DNA from 3 places in the Methyloceanibacter caenitepidi genome. Region 2 is predicted to be linked to each of the others. Evidence: predicted binding sites of a transcription regulator. Region 2 holds the regulator's gene; each other region holds the start of a gene.

Region 1 (3,277 bases), 430 kb from region 2:
CAGGTCCGGCTCTTCATACCCATTGAGGCATGGCCGATTCGCACGGCTTTGTCTGCTTTTTTGAAAACGGCCTGTGAGTATTTCGCCCGTAAATTACAGGGCGAATCGTGCTTTCAGCGTGCCTTGCGCTTGTCCGCGGGAGGCTCGTCCGCCGCCGGCGTGTCGTCGTGCACGGCCGCATTCGGGACCACGTCGCTGCGGGCGGCGATGTCCCACACGGCGATGAACAAGGCCGCGATCAACGGGCCGACCACCAGTCCATTGAGACCGAGAAGCGCGATGCCGCCCAACGTCGAGATTAGGACGACATAGTCGGGCAGGGCGGTGTCCTTGCCGACAAGGTAGGGCCGGAGGAGATTGTCTACGAGCCCGATCACGCCCGCGCCGAAGGCAATGAGAATGAGGCCCTTGCCGATGTCGCCAGTGGCGATGAGATAGACCGCGACGGGGAACCACACGATCGAGGCCCCCACCGCCGGCAGCAGAGATAGGAAGGCCATGACCACGCCCCAAAGCACGGCCCCACGGATGCCGAGCGCCCAGAAGATCACGCCGCCGAGAAAACCCTGCACGATGGCGACCAGGATCGTGCCCTTGACCATGGCGCGCACGACGACGGCGATCTTTTCGAACAAGGCGGCCTTGTATTCGCCAGCGAGGGGAACGGCGTGGATGATCTTCTGCGAGAGCTTGCCGCCGTCACGCAGAAAGAAATAGAGGAGGTAGAGCATGATCGACGTGCCGAGCAGGACGTTGGCCGTGCCTTGCCCCACAAGGACCGCCTGGGTCGCGAAAAACTGGCTGCCTTCGGCAAGGAGCGAGATGATGCGCGCCTGCATGTCGGCCACGTCCGTCACCCCGAAATGGGCCAGGAAGTCCGTCGCCCAGCTCGGCAGCGCATCCAGGAAGCGCTGAAGAATCGTGCCGAGATTGACGTCCCCCGACTGGATGTTCTCGTAGAGCGTGGTCGCCTCGCTGACGATCGATGCGCCCGTGAACGCCACAGGGACCAGCACGATCCCCACGATGCTGAGCAGGGTCAGGAACGTGGCGAGGTTGGGCTGGTTCGGAAGCCGGCCGATGAACCACCGCTGCACCGGCGAAAAGACCAAGGCCAGGATCACCGCCCACAGAACGGCGCTGTAGAACGGGAGGAGGATCCAGGCAAACGCCAGAGACACCAGCACGAGCAGCAGGACGAACACCTTGTCCTGAAGGGCACCTTTTTCGACGTCCCGGCTCATGTCTCGCTCCATACCGCGGCTGGGCTCGATCATAGTGATTCACGGAAAGCCACGAAGCGCTTTTCCCGCCGCTTTCCCCGGTCCTCCTCGCAAATTTGCGACGGGATGCGAGAACATCTTGCGAACATAGAACAAAGAGGGTACATTTGGTCTCCAACGCAATTGCCGGCTCGCCGAAGCCCAACCGGGTGTGGACGAGGGCCTCGCGGGCCGGGCACCGCCATTTACGCAAGCCCTAAGGCTGTGAAATAAGGAGATTCGTCGATGTCGAACGCCGCACTGCGCCTTGTTGAGGCTGGAGGGGAAATGGACAAAGAGAAGGCGCTGGAAGCCGCGATCTCTCAGATCGAGCGGGCTTGCGGCAAGGGCTCCATCATGCGGCTCGGCCAGAACGAGACCGCCGTGGAGGTCGAGGCCATTCCCACGGGCTCCCTCGGGCTCGATATCGCGCTCGGCATCGGCGGTCTTCCGCGGGGCCGGGTGGTGGAGATTTATGGGCCGGAATCGTCCGGCAAGACGACGCTGGCTCTTCATGTGGTTGCGGAAGCCCAGAAGAAGGGCGGGGTCTGCGCCTTTGTCGATGCGGAGCACGCGCTCGACACGATCTATGCCCGCAAGCTCGGCGTCGATCTCGAGAATGTCCTGATCTCCCAGCCCGACACGGGCGAGCAGGCGCTTGAGATCGCCGACACGCTCGTCCGGTCCGGGGCCATCGACGTTCTGGTCGTGGATTCTGTGGCGGCGTTGACGCCCAAGGCCGAGCTCGAAGGCGAGATGGGCGACTCGCTGCCGGGCCTTCAGGCGCGTCTCATGAGTCAGGCTTTGCGGAAACTGACCGGCTCGATTTCGAAATCGCGCTGCATGGTCATCTTCATCAACCAGATCCGCATGAAGATTGGCGTGATGTTTGGAAGCCCTGAGACCACCAGCGGCGGCAATGCCTTGAAGTTCTATGCCTCCGTGCGCCTCGATATTCGCCGCATCGGCGCCATCAAGGAGCGGGACGAGGTGGTTGGCAACCAGACGCGGATCAAGGTCGTCAAGAACAAGGTCGCGCCGCCCTTCAAACAGGTCGAGTTCGACATCATGTACGGCGAAGGCGTCTCGAAGATGGGCGAGCTGATCGATCTCGGCGTGAAAGCGGGGATCGTCGAGAAGTCCGGCTCCTGGTTCTCGTATGACAGCGAGCGCATCGGCCAGGGACGCGAGAACGCCAAGACGTTTCTGAAAGAAAATCCCGACATGGCCGAACGGATCGAGCGGGCCATTCGGCAGAGCGCGGGGCTTGTCGCCGGGCAGATGCTGGAGGGTGAGAGCGTCGAGGATGTAGCCGATGACGGTGAGCCGCCGGTCGAGGAGGAGACGGTAACGCCCATTTCGGGTGGCGGCCGCAAGAGCAAGCGCGGCTAATCGCGCCAGGTCCGGCTGGGCCGCAAGGGGCCGCCAGGATCCTATAGGAGATTGCGATGGTTGCGGGCGTCCCAGTGTCCCTGGGGCGCCCGAATAGTTTGGGCGCCCCGCTTCGTTGTGACTGCTGGACAGGGGCGGAACGAGACCGTATGTCTGCCTCGATCGTCTTTTCCGTCGGCCCTCGCCGAATGGGGCGTCGTGAGGCGGCTTGGACCGAAGAATCGGTTAGGGTCGGTCGTTGGGTAGGGTCGCTATTCGCAGCAGACATGCGCGCATTCGGGAGCCGGTCCGTGCGTCCAGGGAGAGGCGTCAGTCGGAGCCGTCTGCATCGGTGCTGCGAGATCGGCTGCTGCAAAACCGGGTGCTACTGAAGTGAGCGCTGAAAAGTCCAAGAAGAATGCGGCCAAGACGGCGGCAAAGGCGCCCGCGATTGGGCACGAAGCACCGTCGCGCGCCAATGAGTTGCGCGCAGCGTTTCTGCAATACTTTGCCGACAACGATCATGTGGTGGAACCGTCAGCGCCGCTGGTGCCACGGCACGACCCGACCTTGATGTTCACCAATGCCGGGATGGTGCCGTTCAAGAACGTGTTCACCGGCCAGGAAAAGCCGAGCGCGTTACG
Region 2 (3,277 bases):
GCGGCAGCAACTGCGCTCCTGGCCGCCACGTTCTATTTGGTTCTGTCCGGAGCGGCTGTCCCGACGGTTCGCGCCTATTTGATGATGAGCATCGTCATGGTCGCGATCCTGCTCGACCGGCCTGCCATTACCATGCGCAACGTCGCCCTGGCGGCACTCGCCATTCTCACCTTCTCGCCCGAATCCATGTTCGACCCGAGCTTCCAGATGTCCTTCGCGGCAGTCATCGGCCTTGTGGCCGCCTACGAGGCGCTTTCGGCCCGTGAGCGGCTGTCTACCGTCGAGACCAGCGCCCTGTGGCGCCGCCTGCGCTGGACTGCCGCGCTCGTGATGGGGGCAGGGCTAACGACGTTGATCGCCGGTACGGCCGTGGCGCCCTTTGCGGTTTATCACTTCCATCGCATGACCCATTTCGGGATCGCCGCGAACATGATCGTGGCGCCGCTTATCAGCCTACTGATCATGCCGATGGCGCTCCTCTCCTTGATCGCCATGCCGTTTGGTCTCGAAGCCTGGCCGCTGCAGGCCATGGGATATGGAATCGAACTCATGGTGGGCACGGCGGCGTGGGTGGCGTCCTGGCCCGGCGCCGTGACTGTCCTGCCGGATTTGTCGGGCTGGTCGCTCGCGCTCATCGCGCTTGGCGGACTGTGGCTGTGTCTATGGCGAACGCGACTGCGGGCACTCGGCCTCGTGATCGCCGGGCTGGGACTGGCGCTGGCGCCCCCGGGCAACCGGCCGGACGTGCTGATCGAGCGCGACGGCAAGACCGCCGCCATCCGCGGGGAGGGTGGGCTCATCTTCCCGTCGGCAACGGCGGCGAGTTACAGCGTCGAGAAATGGCTCTTGGCCGACGGCGACGACACCGATCCGAAGGTGCTGCCGCCAACAACGCCGTTTCGCTGCGATCCGATCGGCTGCGTGGGCAAGGTCAACGGAAAGACGGTTGCGTTGATTCGGGAATCCGGCGCCATCGCCGAAGACTGCCGCAGGGCCGATATCGTGATCGCGCCTTTCAAGCTCGGCAAGGCCTGCAAAGCCCCGCGCGTCATCGTGGACCGGGCGGCGCTGTCGGCCCAAGGCGCGCACGCGCTCTATATCGAAGGATTGTCCATTCGGACGGAGACCGTGGCGGATCACCGCGGAAGACGCCCCTGGTCGCGGCACGCGAGGTCTCCTGCCACCGATCTGCGCAAAGCTTCGGAACGGTAGCTGGGCCCGAAGGGCAGGAACTCAGTAGCGGCGCTAGTACCGGCGGATAAGGCCCACGAGCCGCCCTTGGACCCGCACACGGTCCGGCCCGAAGATACGGGTCTCGTATGCGGGATTGGCGGCCTCCAGCGCGATCGAGTCGCCGCGTCGGCGCAAGCGCTTCAGCGTGGCTTCTTCCTCGTCCACGAGAGCCACGACGATATCGCCATTATTGGCATCGTCGCACTTGCGGATCAGGATCGTATCGCCCTCGAGAATGCCGGCTTCGATCATCGAGTCGCCCTTCACCTCGAGCGCGTAATGCTCGCCCTTGGCCAGAAGCTCCGGCGGCACCTCGATCGTATCCAGCTTGGTCTGAATGGCCTCGGCCGGCACACCTGCGGCTATCCGGCCCATGATCGGCAGCGCGATGGTCTGCCCTTCGGAGACCGGATGCGCGGCCGGTGACGCGGCACGCCCAAGACTGCCTTCGATCACACTCGGTGAGAAACCGCGCCCGCGTGCGGCCACGCTCTGCGGCACCGATTCGGGAAGCTTGATGATTTCCATGGCGCGTGCCCGGTGGGGCAGACGGCGGACGAACCCGCGTTCTTCCAGTGCCGTGATGAGGCGATGAATGCCGGACTTCGACCGAAGATCCAGAGCTTCCTTCATCTCATCGAACGAAGGCGGAACGCCTGACTCCTTCAACCGCTCATGAATGAACATGAGAAGCTCTTTTTGCTTCGGTGTGAGCATCTGGCCCCCTATTTGAGCGGCTCGAACGCGAGCGCCAACCAAACTAGCTTCGGCCACTCTCGGATATGGCCTCGCCCGTATCGTACAAATCGTGAACAGTATAGATGTTCTATTTGTGTTCCGCAAGCGGTACCCGACACACATCGGCCCGAGCGGCGCTTTTGGACGCCTTTTGTTCGTTTGATTCGGGTTGCCGGGGGGTTAACTAGTCCGGAAACGGAAGGATAGAGACCTTTCCGCCCTCGGGGACGGCAGGGGACGAGGCGGGCTGCACGATGAGGCAGTCCGCGCGGGCCAGGGCTCCCATCAGGGACGAATCCTGGGAGGGAAGCGGGCGAACGGTGCGCGTACCGTCGCCTGCAAAGGCCGAAATGGCCCGATGATAGGCTTGCCGCGGACCACCCTTGGCAAGTGGGGCGGCCAGAATCGCCTCTTGTAGGGAATCCTTCCGGCTGTCGCCGAGAAGCGCCCGCAACATTGGCCGCAGGAAGACGAGACCGCAGACCATCCCCGAGACCGGGTTCCCCGGAAGACCGAGCACACGTGCCTGGCCGAGCCGTCCAGCAAACAGCGGCTTTCCAGGCCGCATGGCCACTTTGGCAAAGTCGAGCTCCATCCCTACGTTGGCCAGCGCGCCCGCGACCAAATCGCGATCGCCGACCGAGGCCCCGCCGATCGTCACGAGGATATCCGCATCGGCGCCGCGCGTGATCGCATCCGCAAGCGCCCGCGCCTCGTCGGGCGCAATCCCAAGATCGACAGGCACGCCGCCCAGCGACTCAACGAGAGCAGTGATGCCGTAACTGACGGACGCCACGATCTCGTCGGGACCAGGCATGCTCCCAGGCGGCACGATCTCGTCGCCGGTCGAGAGGATCGCGACACGCGGCTTCCTGCGAACCGGCAGTTCCGCATGGTTCATCGCCGCAGCCAGTATGAGCGCGCGGGCGCCAAGTCTCGTTCCCGCCGTCAGCAGCACGTCGCCTTCCATGAAATCCTGACCGCGGGGGCGGATGTGCCGACCGGCCTCGACCTCCTTGATCAGCACGCTGTCTCCGAGCGCCTCGGTGTCTTCCTGGATCACCACTGTGTCGGCTCCGTCGGGCACCGGCGCGCCCGTGAAGATCCGGACCGCCTGGCCGGGCTCGAGGATGCCGTCGAAGCGCGCGCCGGCAGCAGACGTCCCCACCAGGGCAAGCGTCGCGGGCAGGGCGCGAACGTCGGCAACACGGACCGCATAGCCGTCCATGGCCGAAGAATCGAAAGGGGGTTGGGTGAGCGTCGCGCTCAAATCTTCCGCAAGCACCCGGCCTGCGCCATGCGCAAC
Region 3 (3,277 bases), 1.1 Mb from region 2:
CCATAGCCGCGATAGCGTTTGGCGAGCTTCACCATAATCCGGTCGCGGGTCACCTTCGCCACGATGGAGGCGGCGGCGATCGAGAGCGATTTTCCGTCGCCGCCGATCACGGCCCGGACTTTGCCGGGAAAGCGCTTTGGAACGGCATTGCCGTCGACCAGCGCAGCGGCATTGGGAATCTCCAAACTGCGAAATGCCGTGCGCATGCCCCACAAGGTGGCTTGCAGTATGTTGTCGCGATCGATGCGGCGCACCTGCCCGATGACGACCGAGACGCGCGCCGTCGCCACGATCTCCTCATAGCGATCCTCGCGGGCCTGCGCGGTGAGGAGTTTCGAGTCGTTTAGTCCGTCGGGGATACGATCGGGATCGAGAACAACCGCAGCCACGACAACGGGACCGGCCCAGGGTCCGCGCCCCGCCTCGTCGACACCCGCCACGGGCACACCGTGAAGATCCATCATCTTCGCTTCGAGATCGAAGTTCGGCAGGCAGGCTTGCGGGGGCGATGGCGATTCCATGCCGGAACTGTCGGACGAACACCGCCGCAAGCGCAACTGCCTATGGCCGGACTAGACCTGCACTGTGGAAAAGGCCTCAGAGCAGGCTGAGCTGCTGGCCGGGTAGGGTTGGGGGCGTGAACAGGTCGGTGCGCAATTTATGGCGCTTGTCGAGGCCGAGCCGTTCGGCGGCCATCTGAAACCGCCGGCCGATCATCCAGGCATACGGTCCGTCGCCCTCCATGCGGCTGTGCCACTCCGAATCGTAGAGCTTCCCACCCCGGGTCTGCCGCATCAGGGACAGCACGCGGTCGGCGCGGTCGGGGCAGTTGGCCCGCAGCCATTCGACGAAGAGATCGCCGATCTCGAGCGGCAGCCGAAGCAGGATATAGCCGGCCTCCCGGGCCCCGGCAGCGGACGCGCGCTCCAGGATACGTTCGATCTCCGCATCGGTAAGCCCCGGCACGACTGGGGCGACCATCACGGAGGTGGGAATGCCGGCATTCGAGAGCGTCTCCACGGCCTCCAGGCGCTTGTCCGGCGTGCTCGCGCGCGGCTCCATCGTCCGCGCCAGCTGCCTGTCCAGCGTGGTGACCGAAAGCGCCACCTTCACGAGGCCGCGTTCCGCCATGGATTGAAGGATGTCGAGGTCGCGCAGGACGAGCGCCGACTTGGTGACGATACCCACCGGGTGGTTGGTCTCACTCAGCACTTCCAGAATACGCCGCATGATGCGGTAGCGCCGCTCGACGGGCTGATACGGGTCGGTATTTGACCCGATGGCGATCATGCGGGGCTCATATCCAGGGGCGGCGAGTTCCCGCTCCAGAGCCTGCGCGGCGTTGGTCTTGGCGAAGAGCTTGGTCTCGAAGTCGAGGCCAGGAGACATGCCCAAAAAAGCATGCGTCGGGCGTGCGAAACAGTAGACGCAGCCATGCTCGCAACCCCGATAGGGGTTGATTGAGCGGTCGAAGCCGATATCCGGCGAGTCGTTCTTGGTAATGATGCGCCGGGCCGGGACTTCCTGCACCTCGGTCCGCAACGCCTCGAGATCGCCGAGGGACTCCCAGCCATCGTCCACGGGTTCGTAGGTCCTGGCCTCGAAACGTCCTGACCGGTTGGTCTGCGCGCCCCGCCCGTGACGGCGCGCATAGGCGATCCCGCCAGCCTCATGGGGCAGGCTTTCCTCGCGGCTAGGCTTGCGGATAGCGACACTCATGCGCGCAATATAGGCGCACCATGGGAACAAATCAAGAACACATGATCTTGAGCCCGGATTGGGCCCTACGTTGCGATTGCTGTGGCCCCGGCAGTCGCTATAGTCCGCCCCATGATTTCGGTCATTATCCCAACTCTCAATGCTGAACGTGTCCTGGTGCCGACCTTGTCGGCGCTGGTCCCGGCCGTGGTCGAAGGGATCGTGCAAGAAGCCATCATCGCTGATGGTGGTTCGACCGACGACACCTATGTGGTTGCGGATGCTGCCGGCGTCCACTTGGTGCAAGCGCCGCGGGGCCGAGGCACGCAGATGGAAGCGGGCGCCGCGGCGGCAAAGGGGAACTGGCTGCTGTTCCTGCATGCTGACACCGTGCTTGATCCGGGCTGGGTCAACGAGGTCACGAACTTCATCGAGCGCATCGAGATGGGACGGCGCAAGCCTGCGGCCGCCTATTTCCGCTTTGCGCTCGACGATGAAGGTTTCATGCCGCGGCTCATCGAAATGATGGTGGGCCTGCGCTGCATGCTGCTCTCGCTGCCCTATGGCGACCAGGGCCTCCTCATCTCGCGGACACACTATCAGCGGCTCGGGGGCTTTCGTCCGCTGCCGCTGATGGAGGACGTGGATCTTGTGCGCCGGCTAAAGCGCCGCGAACTGTATGGGTTGAGGACGCGTGCCGTCACCAGCGCCAAGCGCTATCAGGAAGACGGCTATCTGATGCGCAGCTGCCGCAACTTCGGGCTGATGCTGCTCTATCTCCTGCGCGTTCCGCCGCGGGTTCTAGCCCGGCTCTACGAGTAGCGGCCGGTGAGGAGCGGACGCCGCAGAGGCGCCTCCGCCTTCGTGCCAAGTCTTGTCGTGCCAAGTCTCATCGCGCCAAGCCTCATCGTCATGGCCAAGCAGCCGAAAGCCGGCGCCGTGAAGCGGCGCCTCGCGCGCGGCATTGGCGCCGTCGCGGCCGCGCGGTTCCAACGCACGACGTTGCGCCACACCCTGATGCGGCTCGGGACCGATCCGCGCTGGCGGACCTACCTCGCGGTTACGCCCGATTCTGCGCTTGCGGGTTCCTGCTGGCCGTCATGGCCGCGCATATCGCGCATTCCCCAAGGTCAAGGCGATCTCGAAGACCGCATGCAGACATTGTTCGATCGCATGCCTTCGGGCCCGGTCGTGCTCGTCGGCAGCGATATCCCGGGGATCTCTCGCACCCATATCGCCGATGCCTTCCGGCTGCTTGGCCAGGCGGACGCCGTGTTCGGCCCGGCGCAAGACGGCGGCTATTGGCTGGTCGGGTTCAAGCGAAGTCCCGGTCGGCTCGCCCCCTTTGATGATGTGCCGTGGTCCACGGATCAAGCGCTTGCGGCCACGTGCGCGAACCTGAAAGGGCGGAAGATCGCGTTCACAGCCACGCTGAGCGATGTGGACACCGCCGACGACTTGGAGAGCCAGCGCGCCTTCGCCGAGCGCCTCATTCGGCCTACTTGAGCGAGTTGTTGGTGGCGCTATCGCCTAGCGGCTACTTGAGCGCTAGTTGAACAACCAGGTGAGGCGGCCTTTG

The links. The regulator LexA, encoded in region 2, represses DNA repair genes until DNA is damaged. The targets are predictions, from matches to a motif close to TGTTCNNNNTGTGTTCNG.
Region 1: the regulator LexA is predicted to act here: its motif matches at 1,354-1,371, upstream of recA (recombinase RecA).
Region 3: the regulator LexA is predicted to act here: its motif matches at 1,742-1,759, upstream of GL4_RS04930 (PA0069 family radical SAM protein).

Annotation. Positions count from the first base shown of each region.
Region 1 covers NZ_AP014648.1:1,766,197-1,769,473, forward strand. The annotation lists gene GL4_RS08165 (AI-2E family transporter) at 114-1,244, opposite strand; gene recA (recombinase RecA) at 1,509-2,654, shown strand; gene alaS (alanine--tRNA ligase) at 3,084-3,277, shown strand, end outside.
Region 2 covers NZ_AP014648.1:2,192,930-2,196,206, forward strand. The annotation lists gene GL4_RS10210 (ComEC/Rec2 family competence protein) at 1-1,212, shown strand, start outside; gene lexA (transcriptional repressor LexA) at 1,246-1,950, opposite strand; gene GL4_RS10220 (molybdopterin molybdotransferase MoeA) at 2,156-3,277, opposite strand, start outside.
Region 3 covers NZ_AP014648.1:1,057,477-1,060,753, forward strand. The annotation lists gene GL4_RS04925 (ribonuclease HII) at 1-521, opposite strand, end outside; gene GL4_RS04930 (PA0069 family radical SAM protein) at 598-1,719, opposite strand; gene GL4_RS04935 (TIGR04283 family arsenosugar biosynthesis glycosyltransferase) at 1,831-2,520, shown strand; gene GL4_RS04940 (TIGR04282 family arsenosugar biosynthesis glycosyltransferase) at 2,563-3,204, shown strand; gene GL4_RS04945 (autotransporter domain-containing protein) at 3,247-3,277, opposite strand, start outside.